DNA from 2 places in the Burkholderia thailandensis E264 genome. Region 2 is predicted to be linked to the other one. Evidence: predicted binding sites of a transcription regulator. Region 2 holds the regulator's gene; the other holds the start of a gene.

Region 1 (7,841 bases), on a different replicon from region 2:
GATACGTCCACGAGAACGCGGGCTCGATGCCGTTCGACGCGTTGTCCGCGAACGCGAGGCTCACTGTGCCCGTCGGCGCGATCGACAACAGATGGCTGTTGCGGATGCCGTCGCGGCGGATCGCCTCCCGGATGTCGTCGGGCAGGCGCGACGCGAACGTGCCTTCTTCAAGATACCGGCTCGCGTCGAAGAGGGGAAACGCGCCGCGCTCGCACGCGAGCTCGACCGACGCGCGATACGCGGCGTCGCGCATCTCGCGCGCGACGCGCGCGGCGAAATCGCGCCCCTCCTGCGCGTCGTAGCGCAGGCCGAGCATCACGAGCGTGTCGCCCAGGCCCGTGAAGCCGATGCCGATTCGCCGCTTCTGCTGCGCCTCGTGACGCTGCTCGGGCAGCGGCCAGAGCGTCACGTCGAGCACGTCGTCGAGAAAACGCACTTGCGTGCGCGTGCGCTCGGCGAGCGCGTCCCAGTCGAACACGCTTTCGCCGCCGTCGAGCCGCGCGAACGGATCGATCACGAAGCGCGTGAGGTTCAACGGCCCGAGATTGCAGCAGCCGTACGCGGGCAGCGGCTGCTCGCCGCACGGATTCGTCGCACGAATCGATTCGATCGCGCGCAGGTTGTTGTCGTCGTTCATCTTCGAGATGAACACGACGCCCGGCTCGGCGACGTCGTACGTCGAGCGCATGATCTTGTCCCAGATCGCGCGCGCGCGCCGTTCCGCGTAGACCCACATGCCGTCGTCGCGCCGATGCAGGTCGCCCGCCGCGCGCAGCGCGGGAGACGGCTCCGCGCGGTGCACGAGCTGCCACGGCAGGTCCTGCTCGACTGCGTTCATGAACGCGTCGGTCACCGCGACCGAGATGTTGAAGTTGTTCCAGCGGCCCTTCGAATGCTTCGCCTCGATGAATTCGAGCAGGTCGGGATGATCGCAATCGAGCACCGCCATCTGCGCGCCGCGCCGCGCGCCCGCGCTCTCGACCGTGCGGCACGACGCGTCGAACACGTCGATGTAGCTGCACGGGCCGGACGCGCTCGAGCCCGTCGAATGCACGTATGCGCCGCGCGGCCGGATCGCCGAGAAGTTGTAGCCGACCCCGCCGCCGCGCCGCATCGTCTCCGCCGCCTGCAGCAGCGCGACGTAGATGCCGGGCAGCCCGCGCTCGTCGACGCCCTGGATGCAATCGCCAACCGGCTGCACGAAGCAGTTGATCAGCGTCGCCGCGATCGAGCTGCCCGCCGCGCTCATGATCCGGCCCGCGCCGAGCGCGCCGCGTTGCAGATGCTCGACGAAGCGCGCCTCGATTTCGTCGCGCAATTCCGGCGGCTCCGCCTGCGCGACGCCGCGCGCGACGCGGCGATAGATGTCGTCGGCCGTTCGTTCGTCGCCTTTCGCGTATTTTTCCAGCAGCACGTCGATCGAGAATTGCTGCGGAGCGAGATGGAACTCGGTTGCGATGGTCGCCATGGACAGTCTCTCTACGGCAGTGCGCGTGGATGATGGGCTCGACACTATAGCCACGTGGCGTGACGGCCGAGAGCGGCGCGTCGCCGCATGCGACGACCATACCGCAGCCGCCATTTCGTCGCAATCGGCGGCGCGCGGTGGCCGCGCGAAACTACGGCCGGGTCAATGAAACGGAAAGCCGGAAACCGACGGGATACCCGAAAGGCCGGACGACCGGGCGCGCGCGGCCGGCGCGCCCGCGCTTGACTCGGCGGCACGGGACGGCAACGCGCGGCGAGATGCTTGCCGCTGCGCAGCATGCGGGCGCCGCGATCGGGGGACGCAATAGCGAAGCGATAGGGACGCAATACGGCCGCGATGCAGTGCCCGACGGCGCGGGCCCGGCGCGGGGCCCGCCGAGCGCATGGCGGGCGTCGGCACCGCCGCGAGATGCATTCGGCCCGCGCGCGCCGGCAACGCGCCGTGGTCACGATAACGCGCGGCGCACGGACCGGAGGCGATCGTGCGCCGAATTCGGTATCCTCTGTGCCGATCGCTTCGTCAGATCATTCGCGTCGACCTCGACTCCACTTCGAACACGGCCTCTCCGGCATCCCCGGTTCCGCACTCCGCCATGCAAGGTTTCAAGAGAAAAATCGTCTACGTCACATGCTTCGAGCTGATCGCCATCGCGATCACCACGACCGGATTTTCGCTGCTCACCGGCCAGGCCCCCGCGCATGCGAGCATCGCGGCCGTCGCTTCTTCGGCGATCGCGGTGGCCTGGAATCTGGCCTACAACACCGCATTCGAATGGTGGGAAGCCCGCCAGACCCGCCGGGGACGCGGCTTGCTACGGCGCATCGCGCACGCGGTCGGCTTCGAGGCCGGGCTGGTCGTCATGCTGGTGCCGCTGTTCGCGTGGTGGCTCGACGTTTCGCTGTGGCAGGCGTTCGTATTGGATTTGGGCCTGATCGCATTCTTCCTCGCGTACACGTTCGCGTTCAATCTCGCTTTCGATCGCCTGTTCGGGCTGCCGGCGTCGGCGCGGCCCGCGCCCCCGGAAGCTTCGTCGAGCTGACGCCGCCCGGGCCGCGCGGTGCGATCACCGCGCACTTGAGCGTCGCGGCGGCCATTGATCTCGGCGACGATCGGAAGTGCTTCGAGCGCGGCGGCGCGTTCGCGTGCAATGCGACGAAGTCCGGCAGAAAGCCGTTGTTGTTCAGCGCGCGAGTCAGATACGGCCCACTCGCTTCGGGCGCGACGGACGTCGACGCATCGGCGGCGCAAGGCCGCTCGCAAGCGAATCGCCGTCGATCGCGTCGCGCGCACTGGCAGCGTGCGCGACGGACGTCGACGCGCGCCAGGCCAAGGACACGGGCTGCGTCGCCGCGCCCCTCCCAAGCACGCATCGCATGCGTCGCCGTGGCGCGCGGCCCGGAGCCGCGCACGCATTCGCGCCGGCGCTACACGGCCGCTCAGAAATCGAAGCCCGTGCCGCCCGCGCCCGGCACGCCCGCCGGCTGCGCGGGCGGCGCGTCCTTCGGCGCTTCGTGGACCGTCGCGTCGGTCGTCAGCAGCAGGCCCGCGATCGACGCCGCGTTCTGCAACGCGGTGCGCGTGACCTTAGTCGGATCGAGCACGCCCGATTCGACGAGATCGCCGTATTCGCCCGTCGCCGCGTTATAGCCGTAGTTGCCGCTGCCGGCCGCGACCGTCGCGACGACGACGCTCGCTTCCTCGCCCGCGTTCGCGACAATCTGGCGCAGCGGCTCCTCGAGCGCGCGCAGCACGATGTTGATGCCCGCCTTCTGATCGACGTTCGCGCCCGTCAACTCCGCGATTGCCTGCTTCACGCGAATCAGCGCGACGCCGCCGCCCGGCACGATGCCTTCCTCGACGGCCGCGCGCGTCGCGTGCAACGCGTCGTCGACGCGGTCCTTCTTTTCCTTTACCTCGACTTCGGTCGCGCCGCCGACCTTGATCACCGCAACGCCGCCCGCGAGCTTCGCGACGCGCTCCTGCAGCTTCTCGCGATCGTAGTCGGACGTCGCATCGGCGATCTGCGCGCGGATCTGCTTCACGCGCGCGTCGATGTTCGGCTTGTCGCCTGCGCCGTCGATCAGCGTCGTGTTTTCCTTGCCGACCTCGATGCGCTTCGCGCGGCCAAGCTCCTGCAGCGTCGCCTTCTCGAGCGTGAGGCCGGTTTCCTCGGCGATCACCTGGCCCCCCGTGAGAATCGCGATGTCTTCGAGCAGCGCCTTGCGGCGGTCGCCGAAGCCCGGTGCCTTGACCGCGACGGTCTTCAGGGTGCCGCGGATATTGTTGACGACGAGCGTCGCGAGCGCCTCGCCCTCGACGTCCTCGGCGACGATCAGCAGCGGCCGGCCCGCCTTCGCAACCTGCTCAAGCACCGGCAGCAGATCGCGGATGTTCGAGATCTTCTTGTCGTGCAACAGGATGAACGGCTCGTCGAGCACCGCGAGCTGGCGGTCCGGATTGTTGATGAAGTACGGCGACAGGTAGCCGCGATCGAACTGCAGCCCTTCGACGACGTCGAGCTCGTCGGCGAGCGACTTGCCGTCCTCGACGGTGATTACGCCTTCCTTGCCGACGCGGTCGATCGCCTCGGCGATGCGCTGGCCGATCGATTCCTCGCCGTTCGCCGAGATCGTCGCGACCTGCGCGATCTCCTTGCTCGTCGTCGTCGGCTTGCTGATCTTCTTCAGTTCCTCGACCGCGGCGGCCACCGCCTTGTCGATGCCGCGCTTCAGATCGAGCGGATTCAGGCCCGCCGCGACGTACTTCTGCCCTTCGCGCACGATCGCCTGCGCGAGCACGGTTGCGGTCGTCGTGCCGTCGCCCGCCGCATCGCTCGTCTTCGACGCGACTTCCTTCACGAGTTGCGCGCCGATGTTCTGCACTTTGTCCGCCAGCTCGATCTCCTTGGCCACCGATACGCCGTCCTTCGTGACGACGGGCGAGCCGAAGCTGCGCTCGAGCACGACGTTGCGGCCTTTCGGGCCGAGCGTGACCTTCACCGCGTTCGCGAGCAGATTGACGCCTTCGACGAGCTTCGTGCGCGCGCCGTCGTGGAAAATGATTTCTTTCGCTGCCATGATGCTCCCCGCTCAGGAATGAACGACTGCGACGATCTCTTCCTCGCGCAGCACCAGCAATTCGTTGCCGTCGACCTTCACGGGCTGCCCGGCGTACTTGCCGAACAGCACGCGCTCGCCGACTTTCACGTCGGGCTCGACGCGCACGCCGTCGGCATCGCGCCGGCCGGGGCCGACCGCGACGATTTCGCCCTGATCGGGCTTTTCGGCCGCGCTGTCGGGAATCACGATGCCCGATGCGGTCTTGGTTTCCTGATCGAGTCGCTTGACGATGACGCGATCGTGTAGCGGACGTAGGCTCATTCTCACGTTTCCTTATCGAAATCGTCGGCACTCGGGTTGGGTGAGTGCCAATCAGGTGTCGAGTATAGAAACGCGCGCCCGAACGCTCCAATAACGGATTCGCAAAAACTTATCGGGGAAAACGCATTAGCTGCGGCTTCAGGAGCGGCCGGCCGGCTGGGCTAACGAAAGAACGTGTCGAGGAACGCGGCGGCTTCGTTCGAGATGCCGACGATCTTGTTCGTCGCTTGACGATAGAGCTTGAAGTTGAGCTCGGTCTCCGGTCGGCCGTCGCTCCAGTCGGCAAAGCGCTTGAGCCCGACGCGCCCCAGCGGGCGCTTCGCGAGCGCCGTGCGCGCGATCGCGACACTTGTGCGCGGCGTATGCCGCGCGATGCCGGGCGTCTTCGCGATCGCTTGCGCATACGTGACGACACCACGCGCGACGAGGCCCGGCCCGCCCTCGTTCTCGCTCGCGAACACGAAGATCGTGTCGCCCTCGGCAATGCGTTTGCCGCCGTACATCGTCTTTTGCGCGGCGAACGTCCATGTCTTCGCTTGCGGATCGCTCACCTCGGCTTTGATCGCGTATGCCATCGCTCGCTCCGTATGTCCGACAGTTCGACGGGGCGCGCCGGGCCGCCGATGCGGCCGTCAGCGCGCGCCCGCCTTGCGCTGCCGCCACAGACACAGCAGATCGCATGCGACATGCGCGGCCGCGATCGCGGTGATCTCGCTCTGGTCGTAAGCGGGCGCGACCTCAACGACGTCCGCGCCGATCAGGTTCACGCCGCCGAGACCGCGCACGATCGCGAGCGCCTGCGCGGACGACAGCCCGCCCGCGACCGGCGTGCCCGTTCCCGGCGCGAACGCGGGATCGAGGCAGTCGATGTCGAACGTCAGATAGGCAGGCCGGCCGCCGACGATCGACTCGATGCGCTCGAGCGTCGCGCGCGCGCCGTGCTCGTGCACCCAGGCGGCGTCGAGCACGTTGATGCCGAGATAGTCGTCGTTCCAAGTGCGGATGCCGACCTGCACCGACGCCTTCGGATCGATCAGCCCGTCTTTGACGGCCTTGTAGAACATCGTGCCGTGATTGAGGCTGTCGGGCGCGTCGTCGGCCCACGTGTCGCAGTGCGCGTCGAAATGGATCAGCGACAGCGGCTTGCCGTACTTCTGCGCATGCGCGATCAGCAACGGATACGTGATGTAGTGGTCGCCGCCGAGCGTCAGCATCCTCGCGTCCGATTGCAGGATCGTCCGCGCGTGCTCGACGATCGCGGGCTTGATCGAGAGCGGATGGTGCGCGTCGAACCAGCAGTCGCCGTAGTCGATCACCGCGAGATCGTCGAACGGATCGAATCCCCAGGGATACGGATTCAGCTCGGCAAGCTGCACGCTCGCCGCGCGCACCGCGGACGGGCCCAGGCGCGCGCCGGAGCGAAACGTCGTCGCGAGATCGAGCGGCACGCCGGACACGACGACGTCGACGCCGTCGAGATCGCGCGTGTAGTTGCGCCGCATGAACGACAGCACGCCCGCGTAAGTGTTTTCGATCGAGGAACCGTAGACGGATGGACGGCGGATCGCGCCGTCGCCATAAAGCGTTTCATTCATCGAATGACCCGATGGAGAGACCGGCTCGCTCGCGATGCCGCTCCGAAGAAAGATGCGAGCGAACCGGCGGTCGGATTCATTGGGAACGCGGCGGCACGTTGCGCGCGCCGCCGCGCTGGCTTGCGAATCCTTTAGCGCAGCCGCACGAGCGTCGATTTCAGCTCGGTGTACTTCTCCAGTGCGTGCAACGACTTGTCGCGGCCGTTGCCCGATTGCTTGTAGCCGCCGAACGGGAAGTTCATGTCGCCCCCTTCGTCGTAGCAGTTGACCCAGACAGTGCCCGCGCGCAGTCGCCGCGCGACTTCGTGCGCGGTCGTCAGGTTCGCGGTCCACACCGCCGCGCCCAGCCCGTATTCGCTGTCGTTCGCGATTCTCACCGCTTCGTCGACCGAATCGAACGTGATCACCGACAGCACCGGCCCGAAGATCTCCTCGCGCGCGATCTTCGTATCGGGCGCCGTGTCGAACACGGTCGGCTCGATGTAGAAGCCGCCGCTCGCCGCATTCACGCGCGCGCCGCCGAGCAGCAGCTTCGCTTCGGCGCGCCCGGCCTCGATGTAGCCGAGCACGCGCTCGAGCTGCAGCGCATCGACGATCGCGCCCATCGACACGTTCGGGTCGAGCGGATTGCCCGGCTTGTACGCGCGCGCCGCGGCGACGAGCTTTTCGAGAAACGCGTCCTTGATGTCGCGGTGCACGAGCAGGCGCGAGCCCGCCGTGCACATCTCGCCCATGTTGTAGAAGATCGCACCCGCCGCCGCCTTCGCCGCGCGATCGAGATCCGGGCAGTCGGGCAGCACGATGTTCGGCGACTTGCCGCCCAACTCGAGCCACACGCGCTTCAGGTTCGATTGCCCCGCGTACTGCATGATCAGCTTGCCGACGCCCGTGGAGCCGGTGAATGCGAGACAGTCGACATCGCGATGCAGCGCGAGCAGCTTGCCCGGCTCGCCGCCGCCCGGCACGACGTTGAACACGCCGGCCGGAATCCCCGCTTCGTGCGCGAGCTGCGCGACCTTGATCGCCGTGAGCGGCGATTTCTCGGAAGGCTTCAGCACGACGCTGTTGCCCGCGGCGAGCGCCGGCCCGAACTTCCACGACGCCATCAGGATCGGGAAATTCCACGGCACGACCGCGGCCACGACGCCAAGCGGCTCGCGCGTGACGAGGCCGACGAGATGATGATCGGCGGGCACCACTTCGCCGCCCACCTTGTCGATCGCCTCCGCGAACCACTCGACGCAGTACGCGGCGCCCTGCACGTCGACCGTCGTCGTATCGCCGATCGGCTTGCCCGCATCGAGCGTTTCGAGCAGCGAAAGCTCGTCGAGATGCGCGCGCATCAGCGCCGCCCATCGCAGCAGGATCGCCTTGCGC
Region 2 (7,841 bases):
CGAATACGGCATCAGGCCGATATCCTTCTGCACTTCCTTCTCTTCGAAGCGGCGACCGATCAGGCGCTTGACCGCGAAGAGCGTGTTCTTCGGGTTCGTCACCGATTGACGCTTGGCCGGCGCGCCGACGAGCACTTCATTGTCGTCCATGTACGCGATGATCGACGGCGTGGTGCGCGCGCCTTCCGAGTTCTCGATGACCTTGACCTGGTTGCCTTCCATGATCGCGACGCACGAGTTCGTGGTGCCGAGGTCAATACCGATGATCTTTCCCATTTTTCCTAATCTCCAGAAATCCTTGTTCGCTGCGGCATCGGCGGGTGGCTGCCCGCCTGGCCGCGCCAGATTCGACTCTGCACTCGAAATGAGTGCGGCCGCATCGTTTTCAAGATCCCGAAGTCGATGCGGCCATTAAATTTTTTCAATCGGCCGGGCGACCTGCTTTGCCCTCACCCGCGCCCGCATTCCCAGCCACGGCCTGCGCCTTCGCGCGCGCCGCGGCGACAGCCGCCTCGAACTGCGCGAGCCCGTGCCAGCCGGTCGCCCGGCCGAGCCGCTTGCCGCGCCAAAAGAAGAACCAGGTCGGCACGCCGTGCAGCACGAAGCGCCGCGCGAGCTCGCGGTGCGCGTAGACGTTGCCGTGGAACCACTTGAGGCCGAGCGCGCGAATCGCGTCCGGGTTCGCGAGCATCGCCTTCTTCGCGATTTCGCAGTTGAAGCAGTCAGCTCCCCAGAAGAACACGACGGCGAGCGCGTCGCCCGCGCTCGCGAGCCCGGCGTCGAAGTTCGCGGCGTCCAGCTCCTGCATGTCGAACGCCGCGAACGCGGTCACGTCGACGCCCGTGCCCGCCATCGCCGCCCCTTACTTCGGCTGCGCGACCGTCACGAGCGCCGGGCGCAGCACGCGGTCGGCGATCGTGTAGCCCTTCTGCAGCACGGCGACGACCGTGTTCGGCTCCTGGTCGGCGGGCACCATCGAGATCGCCTGGTGCAGATGCGGATCGAATTTCTCGCCGACCGGGTTGAGCGCCGCGACGCGGCCCTTCTCGAGCGCGCTCGTCAGCTGGCGCAGCGTGAGCTCGACGCCTTCGCGGACCTTCGCGAGATCGCCCGACGTGTCGCCCACCGCCGCCTCGAGGCTGTCGAGCACGGGCAGCAGGTTCTCGGCGAAACTCTCGATCGCGAACTTGTGCGCCTTCGCGACGTCGTCCTGCGCGCGGCGGCGCACGTTCTCGGTTTCCGCCTTCGCGCGCAGGAAGCTCTCCTGCAACTCGGCGATCTTGGCTTGAGCCTCGGCGAGCGCGGCTTCGGCAGCCGGCGCCGCGTTTTCCGCGGCCTGCGCCTCGCGACCGGTTTCTTCAGTCGTTTGGTCAGTCGGGTTCTCTTGCGTGTTTTCCATATCGCTAGAAAGTCGATTTAGAGGTTAAAGCCAAAACGGCAGCCGGTTCCGCGCCTGTTCACGCGAGCGGCCGGCGCCGCACAATATCGGTGCAAATGGGGCCCCAGGCGGCGATTTCAAGAGGGAATTCCACCGCCGTCGCGCCCTGCCGGCGATGCCGCGCCGCCGCTCGGCGGGCGACGGCCGGGATTCCGGCCGAAACGGCCTGTAACAACCCTTACCGACCGTTCGCTGGATCGCAACAGTGGGCTGAACTACACTTGCGACAAGCGCGTCGGGTGCCGCGTACCCCCTGTCCCGACAGCGCCCGACACCGGACCCGAGGCCCTTTCACCCGTCTTCTCGAGGGGGAGTACCGTGAAACTGACCTTCGCCATTTCGGCAGTCGCGCTGGTACTCATCGCCGGCACGACGACCATTTGCCTATCGGGCGCCGTCACCGATCGCACGACGGAATACGGCAGCGCCCGCGCGACGTTCGATCAGCTGTTCAGCTCCCATCCGAAAACCTGTCGATAATCCGGCGGTCCCGCTTCGTCGGCCGTCCGTGCAGCTCTGCCGAAGGCTCCCGGAAATGCCGGCGCCGCTCGAGTTCCGCAAGACGCTTCGCCCGCCCCGCTTCCGTCTCCGCGTAGAGCGTCTGCGCAACGCTCGCCGGCCCGCGCACGTCGCACACGCCGAGCACGTCGATTTCCCAGACGACGTGCTCGATCGTCACGTCGACCCGGTCGCCGACGCGCACGTCCTTCGCCGGCTTGACGGCCGCGCCGCCGATCTTCACCCGCCCTTTCTCGACGGCTTCGGCCGCGAGCGAGCGAGTCTTGAAAAAGCGCGCGGCCCAGAGCCACTTGTCGATGCGCAGCCGCGCGCCGGGTTCGGTCGAGATCTTGAAATTCATGGCAATCAGGTCACGGCTTCCGGCGCCGTCGCGACGCGCACCGGCCAGCCTTGCAGGTTTTCGGCGGCGATCTCGCCGAGCGCCGCGATCCACGCGTGCGACGCGTTCAGGCAAGGAATCCGGTGGAACTCCTTGCCGCCGCCATGCAGGAACTCGTCGCGCACTTCCATTCCGATCTCCTCGATCGTCTCCAGGCAGTCGGCGGTGAAGCCCGGGCAGAACACGTCCGCGCGCCGCACACCCGCCGCGCCGAGCTCCTTGAGGGTCGGCGCAGTATAAGGCTGAAGCCACTCCGCCTTGCCGAAGCGCGACTGGAACGTGACCCGGCACTCGAACGTCGTCAGGCCGAGCGCGGACATCAGGAGCGCGGCCGTCTGCTGGCATTGGTCGTGGTACGGATCGCCGAGATCGAGCGTTCGCTTGGGCACGCCGTGAAAGCTCAGCACGAGCTTGTCGCCCGAATCGAATGCCGGCCTGCCGTGCGCCGCCCAATACTGGCGAACCTGCTCGGCGAGCGCATGGATATAGGCCGGGTGATCCGCGTAGTGGCGCACGGTGCGCACCTCCGGCTGGTTGCGCATCCGGCCGAGCGCGGCGAACGCCGCGTCGAACGCGGTGGCCGTCGTCGAGGCCGAATATTGCGGATACATCGGCAGCAGCAGCACGCGCTCGGCGCCCGCGCGCTTCAGTTGCGCGAGCACGTCGGCGATGCTCGGCGTGCCGTAGCGCATCGCATAGTCGACGATCACGCGGTAGCCGTTCGCCGCGAACAGCGGCTTCAAGCTCTCGACCTGGCGCTCCGTATAGACGCGCAGCGGCGAGCCCTCGGGCAGCCAGACGGCCGCGTACTTCTTCGCGGACGCGCGGCCGCGCAGCGGCAGGATCAGCGTGCGCAGGATCACCTGCCAGACGAGTTGCGGGATCTCGACGACGCGCGGATCGGACAGGAACTGCGCAAGATAGCGGCGCACCGCGCGCGGCGTCGGCTCGTCGGGCGTGCCCAGATTGACGAGCAGCACGGCGACGCGGTGGGCGGCCGACGCGTGCGACGGCGGTTCGAGGTCAAAGCGCATGGAAAGAGCGTGCCGGGGCACCGAATCGAACGACACTCATTATAGCGGGGCGGCCGGGCGCCACCACTCGGCCGTCCGGCCAATTGCGCGGCGCCCGGCGGGCCGGCACGATGACGATGACGGATTCGAGCGGGAAACGAGCGGCAGGAGCGGCGTCGGACGCCGCAACAAGCGTGCTGAAAAGTATGACGAAATGGCGATGAACGGCGGATGGAACCGGTTACTGCTGGCTGAGCGTCAGCGACAGGAGGCGCGCGGTAATGTCGACGATCGGAATCACGCGGTTGTACGCCATCCGCGTCGGGCCGATCACGCCGAGCGTGCCGACGATCTTGCCGTTGACCTCGTACGGCGCGGTCACGACGCTCATCTCGTCGATCGGCACGAGCGTCGACTCGCCGCCGATGAAGATCTGCACGCCCTGCGCGTGACTCGACACGTCGAGCAGTTGCAGCAGGCTCGTCTTCTGGTCGAACACGTCGAACAGCTTGCGCAGGCGCGCCATGTCGGACGACAGGTCCGCCACTTCGAGCAGGTTGCGCTCGCCGGAGATCAGCACGGTCTCCTCGTCGGCGGGCTCCTCGGTGCTCGCCGTGACGGCCGCGTGCATCAGCGCCGTCATGTCGCCGCGCAACTCGTCGATTTCCCCGCGCAGCCGGCGGCGCACCTCGTCGAACGACAGGCCGGCGAAGTGCGCGTTGATGTAGTTCGACGCCTCGGTGAGCTGCGCGGGCGAGTAGTCGCGCTGCGTCGCGATCATGCGGTTCTGCACGTCGCCTTCGGGCGTCACGATGATGAGGAGAATCCGCTTGTCCGACAGGCGCAGGAACTCGATCTGCTTGAACACGTGGCTGCGGCGCGGCGTCAGCACGACACCCGCGAACTGCGACAGGTTCGACAGCACGCTCGCCGCGGCCGCGACGACCTTCTGCTGCGGCTCGCCCGCCTGCAGCGTGGTCTGCACGAGCCGCGTGACCGCGTCGGAATCGATCGGCGACTCGACCGTGAGCATCGTGTCGACGAACAGCCGGTAGCCGCGCGGCGTCGGCACGCGCCCCGCCGACGTATGCGGGCTCGACACGAGGCCGAGCTCCTCCAGGTCGGACATCACGTTGCGGATCGTCGCCGGGCTCAGCTCGAGCCCGGAATAACGAGACAACGTGCGCGATCCGACCGGCTGACCGTCGGCGATATACCGCTCGATCAACGTCTTGAGGAGGGTTCGTGCGCGTGGATCTAACATGATGGAAAATTTTAGCGCAACCGGGCGGCGCCCGCGAGCGCCGCTTGCGCGCCGCCCGTCCCGCGCCCGTTTTGCCGGCCGGCCGCCGGCGGGCGGTTCTTTTCGTCATCGAGCTATGGTGTAATGCCGGCATGAAAATCGGCCACCAATTCCATACCGTCGCGCTCGTCGGGCGCAGCAACACGCCCGGCATCGCCGAGCCGCTCGCGTCGCTCGCCGCGTGCATCGCGAAGCGCGGCTTCGAAGTCGTGTTCGAGGCGGACACCGCGCAGGCGCTCGGCAGCACCGGCTACCCGGCGCTCACGCCCGCCGAGATCGGCGCGCGCGCCGACGTCGCGGTCGTGCTGGGCGGCGACGGCACGATGCTCGGCATCGGCCGCCAGCTCGCGCCGTACAAGACGCCGCTCATCGGCATCAACCACGGCCGGCTCGGCTTCATCACCGACATCCCGGCGTCCGACATGCAGGAAGTCGTGCCGATGATGCTCGCGGGCAGCTACGAGCGCGAGGAGCGCACGCTGCTCGAGGCGCGGATCGTGCGCAACAACGAGCCGATCTACCACGCGCTCGCGTTCAACGACGTCGTCGTGAACCGCAGCGGCTTCTCCGGGATGGCCGAGCTGCGCGTGTCGGTCGACGGCCGATTCATGTACAACCAGCGCTCGGACGGCCTCATCGTCGCGACGCCGACGGGCTCGACCGCATACGCGCTGTCGTCGCAGGGGCCGATCCTGCATCCGCAGCTGCAGGGCATCGTGCTCGTGCCGATCGCGCCGCACGCGCTGTCGAACCGGCCGATCGTGCTGCCGGACGATTCGAAGATCGCGATCCAGATCATCGGCGGGCGCGACGTGAACGTGAACTTCGACATGCAGTCGTTCACCGCGCTCGAGTTGAACGACACGATCGAAGTGCGCCGCTCGAAGCACACGGTGCCGTTCCTGCACCCGGTCGGCTACAGCTATTACGCGACGCTGCGCAAGAAACTGCACTGGAACGAACACCCGTCGAACGAAGAAGACGACGAATAAATCCCGACGCCCCCCTTCCGACCGACACCCATGCTCCGCCACCTCTCGATTCGCGATTTCGTCATCGTCGCCGCACTCGACCTGGAATTCGACAGCGGCTTCACCGTTTTCTCAGGCGAAACCGGCGCCGGCAAATCGATCCTGATCGACGCGCTCGCGCTCGCGCTCGGCGAGCGCGCCGACGCGAGCGTCGTGCGCACCGGCAGCGGCCGGGCCGACATCAGCGCCGAATTCACGCCGCACGACCGCGTCGCGCGCTGGCTCGACGAGCACGCGTTCGATGCCGACGACACGGTGATGCTGCGGCGCGTCGTCGACGCGAACGGCCGCTCGCGCGCATTCATCAACGGCACGAGCGCGACGCTCGCGCAGCTGCGCGAAGTGGGCGAGATGCTCGTCGACATCCACGGCCAGCATGCGCACCAGTTACTGATGCGCGCGGACGCGCAACGCGAGCTGTTCGACACGCACGCGGGGCTCGCGGCGGACGCGGCCGCGGTCACGCGCGGCTATCGCGCATGGCGCGACGCGACGCACGCGATCGACGCCGCGCAGGCGCACGAGCGCGAGCGCCAGCTCGAACGCGAAAAGCTCGCGTGGCAGCTCGCCGAGCTCGACAAGCTCGCGCCGCAGCCGGGCGAATGGGACGAGATCAGCGCCGAGCACAAGCGGCTCACGCATTCGGCAAACCTGATCGACGGCGTGCAGGGCGCGCTCAACGCGATCTCGGAATCCGACGACGCGATGCTCACGCAGTTGGGCGCGATCGTGTCGAAGTTGAGGAGCCTCGCCGAATACGATCCCGCGCTCAACGACGCGCTCGCGTCGCTCGAACCGGCCGAGATCCAGTTGCAGGAGGCGTCGTACTCGCTGTCGCACTATGCGCAGCGTCTCGACCTCGATCCGGACCGGCTCGCGCAGGTCGAGACGCGGCTCGACGCGCTGCATTCGACCGCGCGCAAGTTCCGGCTGCCGCCCGAGACGCTGCACGGCGAGCACGAGGCGCGCCGCGCGCAGCTCGCCGAGCTCGACGCCGCCGCCGACCTGAGCGCGCTGCAGGCGATCGCCGACAGGGCGAAGGACGCGTATCTCGCCGACGCGAAGAAGCTGTCGAAGGCGCGCGCGCAGGCGGCGAAAGCGCTCGGCGCGGCGGTGACGACGGGCATGCAGGAATTGTCGATGGCGGGCGGCAGCTTCGAGGTCGCGCTCGTGCCGCTCGCCGAAGGCGGCGCGCACGGGCTCGAGCAGGTCGAGTTCCGCGTCGCGGGTCATGCGGGCGTGCCGCTGCGGCCGCTCGCGAAGGTCGCCTCGGGCGGCGAGCTCGCGCGGATCAGCCTCGCGCTCGCGGTGATCGCGAGCGCGGCGAGCCCGACGCCGACGCTCATCTTCGACGAAGTCGACACGGGCATCGGCGGCGGCGTCGCCGAGGTGGTCGGGCGGCTGCTGCATCAGCTCGGCCAGATGCGGCAGGTGCTGTGCGTGACGCACCTGCCGCAGGTCGCCGCGCGCGGCGATCATCACTTCCAGGTCGCGAAGGGCGAGGACGGCGAAGGCGGCACCGTGTCGACGGTCGTGCCGCTCGATCGCGCGAGCCGGATCGAGGAAGTCGCGCGGATGCTGGGCGGCCTCGAGATCACCGCGACGACGCGCAAGCACGCGAAGGAAATGCTGACCGCGTGACGCAGCGCGCGCCGGCCGCGACGGATTCCGCGCGGCCGCGGCGGCCGGCTCGGCCGCCCGCGCGACCTCGGGCACATCGTCGCCCGCGTCGCCCGGGCTTCCGCCGCGCGCAGACGGATCGCGCGACGAAATCGCGCGAAAACCGGCACGCGGCGGCGGCCGGCTCCCCCCGCGTCGCGAGCGTCGCGCGGCGGCCGCGTTCAGGCGCCCCGCGCGGGCCGTGCTTCGGCTTCCGCCGCGCTTGCCGCTACGCGCCGAACGCGCGCTCCCACAACGCGACCACGGCCCGCCGCTCGGCCGCGACCCGCTCGGGCTCGACGCGCGCCTTCTCCATCCCGTCGAGCCGCAGCCGGTGCTGGAGCTTCCGGTAGGTCCGGTACGCGGCGCCGACCGTCTCCGCCTCCGCCTCGCTCATCAGCCCGAAGCGCGACACCTCGCGCAGCAGCGCGATGTTGCCGGTGTTGCGGATCATCTCCGGCTGCTGCGCCGCATGCAGCAGCACCCAGTACTGGACGAC

What was found. The regulator HrcA, encoded in region 2, represses chaperone genes, less so after heat shock. The targets are predictions, from matches to a motif close to TTAGCACTCNNNNNNNNNGAGTGCTAA.
Region 1: a site for HrcA is predicted at 4,894-4,920, ahead of BTH_RS09920 (co-chaperone GroES). Genes of this name have one in related genera too.

The regions. Positions count from the first base shown of each region.
Region 1 is NC_007650.1:2,357,887-2,365,727, forward strand. Features, by position in the region: gene BTH_RS09905 (adenosylcobalamin-dependent ribonucleoside-diphosphate reductase) at 1-1,468, opposite strand, end outside; gene BTH_RS09910 (PACE efflux transporter) at 2,082-2,528, shown strand; gene groL (chaperonin GroEL) at 2,926-4,566, opposite strand; gene BTH_RS09920 (co-chaperone GroES) at 4,579-4,869, opposite strand; gene BTH_RS09925 (hypothetical protein) at 5,031-5,444, opposite strand; gene speB (agmatinase) at 5,502-6,464, opposite strand; gene BTH_RS09935 (aldehyde dehydrogenase) at 6,596-7,841, opposite strand, start outside.
Region 2 is NC_007651.1:1,459,081-1,466,921, reverse strand. Features, by position in the region: gene dnaK (molecular chaperone DnaK) at 1-276, opposite strand, end outside; gene BTH_RS18855 (thioredoxin family protein) at 422-853, opposite strand; gene grpE (nucleotide exchange factor GrpE) at 863-1,399, opposite strand; gene BTH_RS34555 (hypothetical protein) at 1,757-1,918, shown strand; gene BTH_RS18845 (RNA-binding S4 domain-containing protein) at 1,890-2,297, opposite strand; gene hemH (ferrochelatase) at 2,303-3,370, opposite strand; gene hrcA (heat-inducible transcriptional repressor HrcA) at 3,591-4,613, opposite strand; gene BTH_RS18830 (NAD kinase) at 4,745-5,644, shown strand; gene recN (DNA repair protein RecN) at 5,675-7,324, shown strand; gene glnE (bifunctional [glutamate--ammonia ligase]-adenylyl-L-tyrosine phosphorylase/[glutamate--ammonia-ligase] adenylyltransferase) at 7,572-7,841, opposite strand, start outside.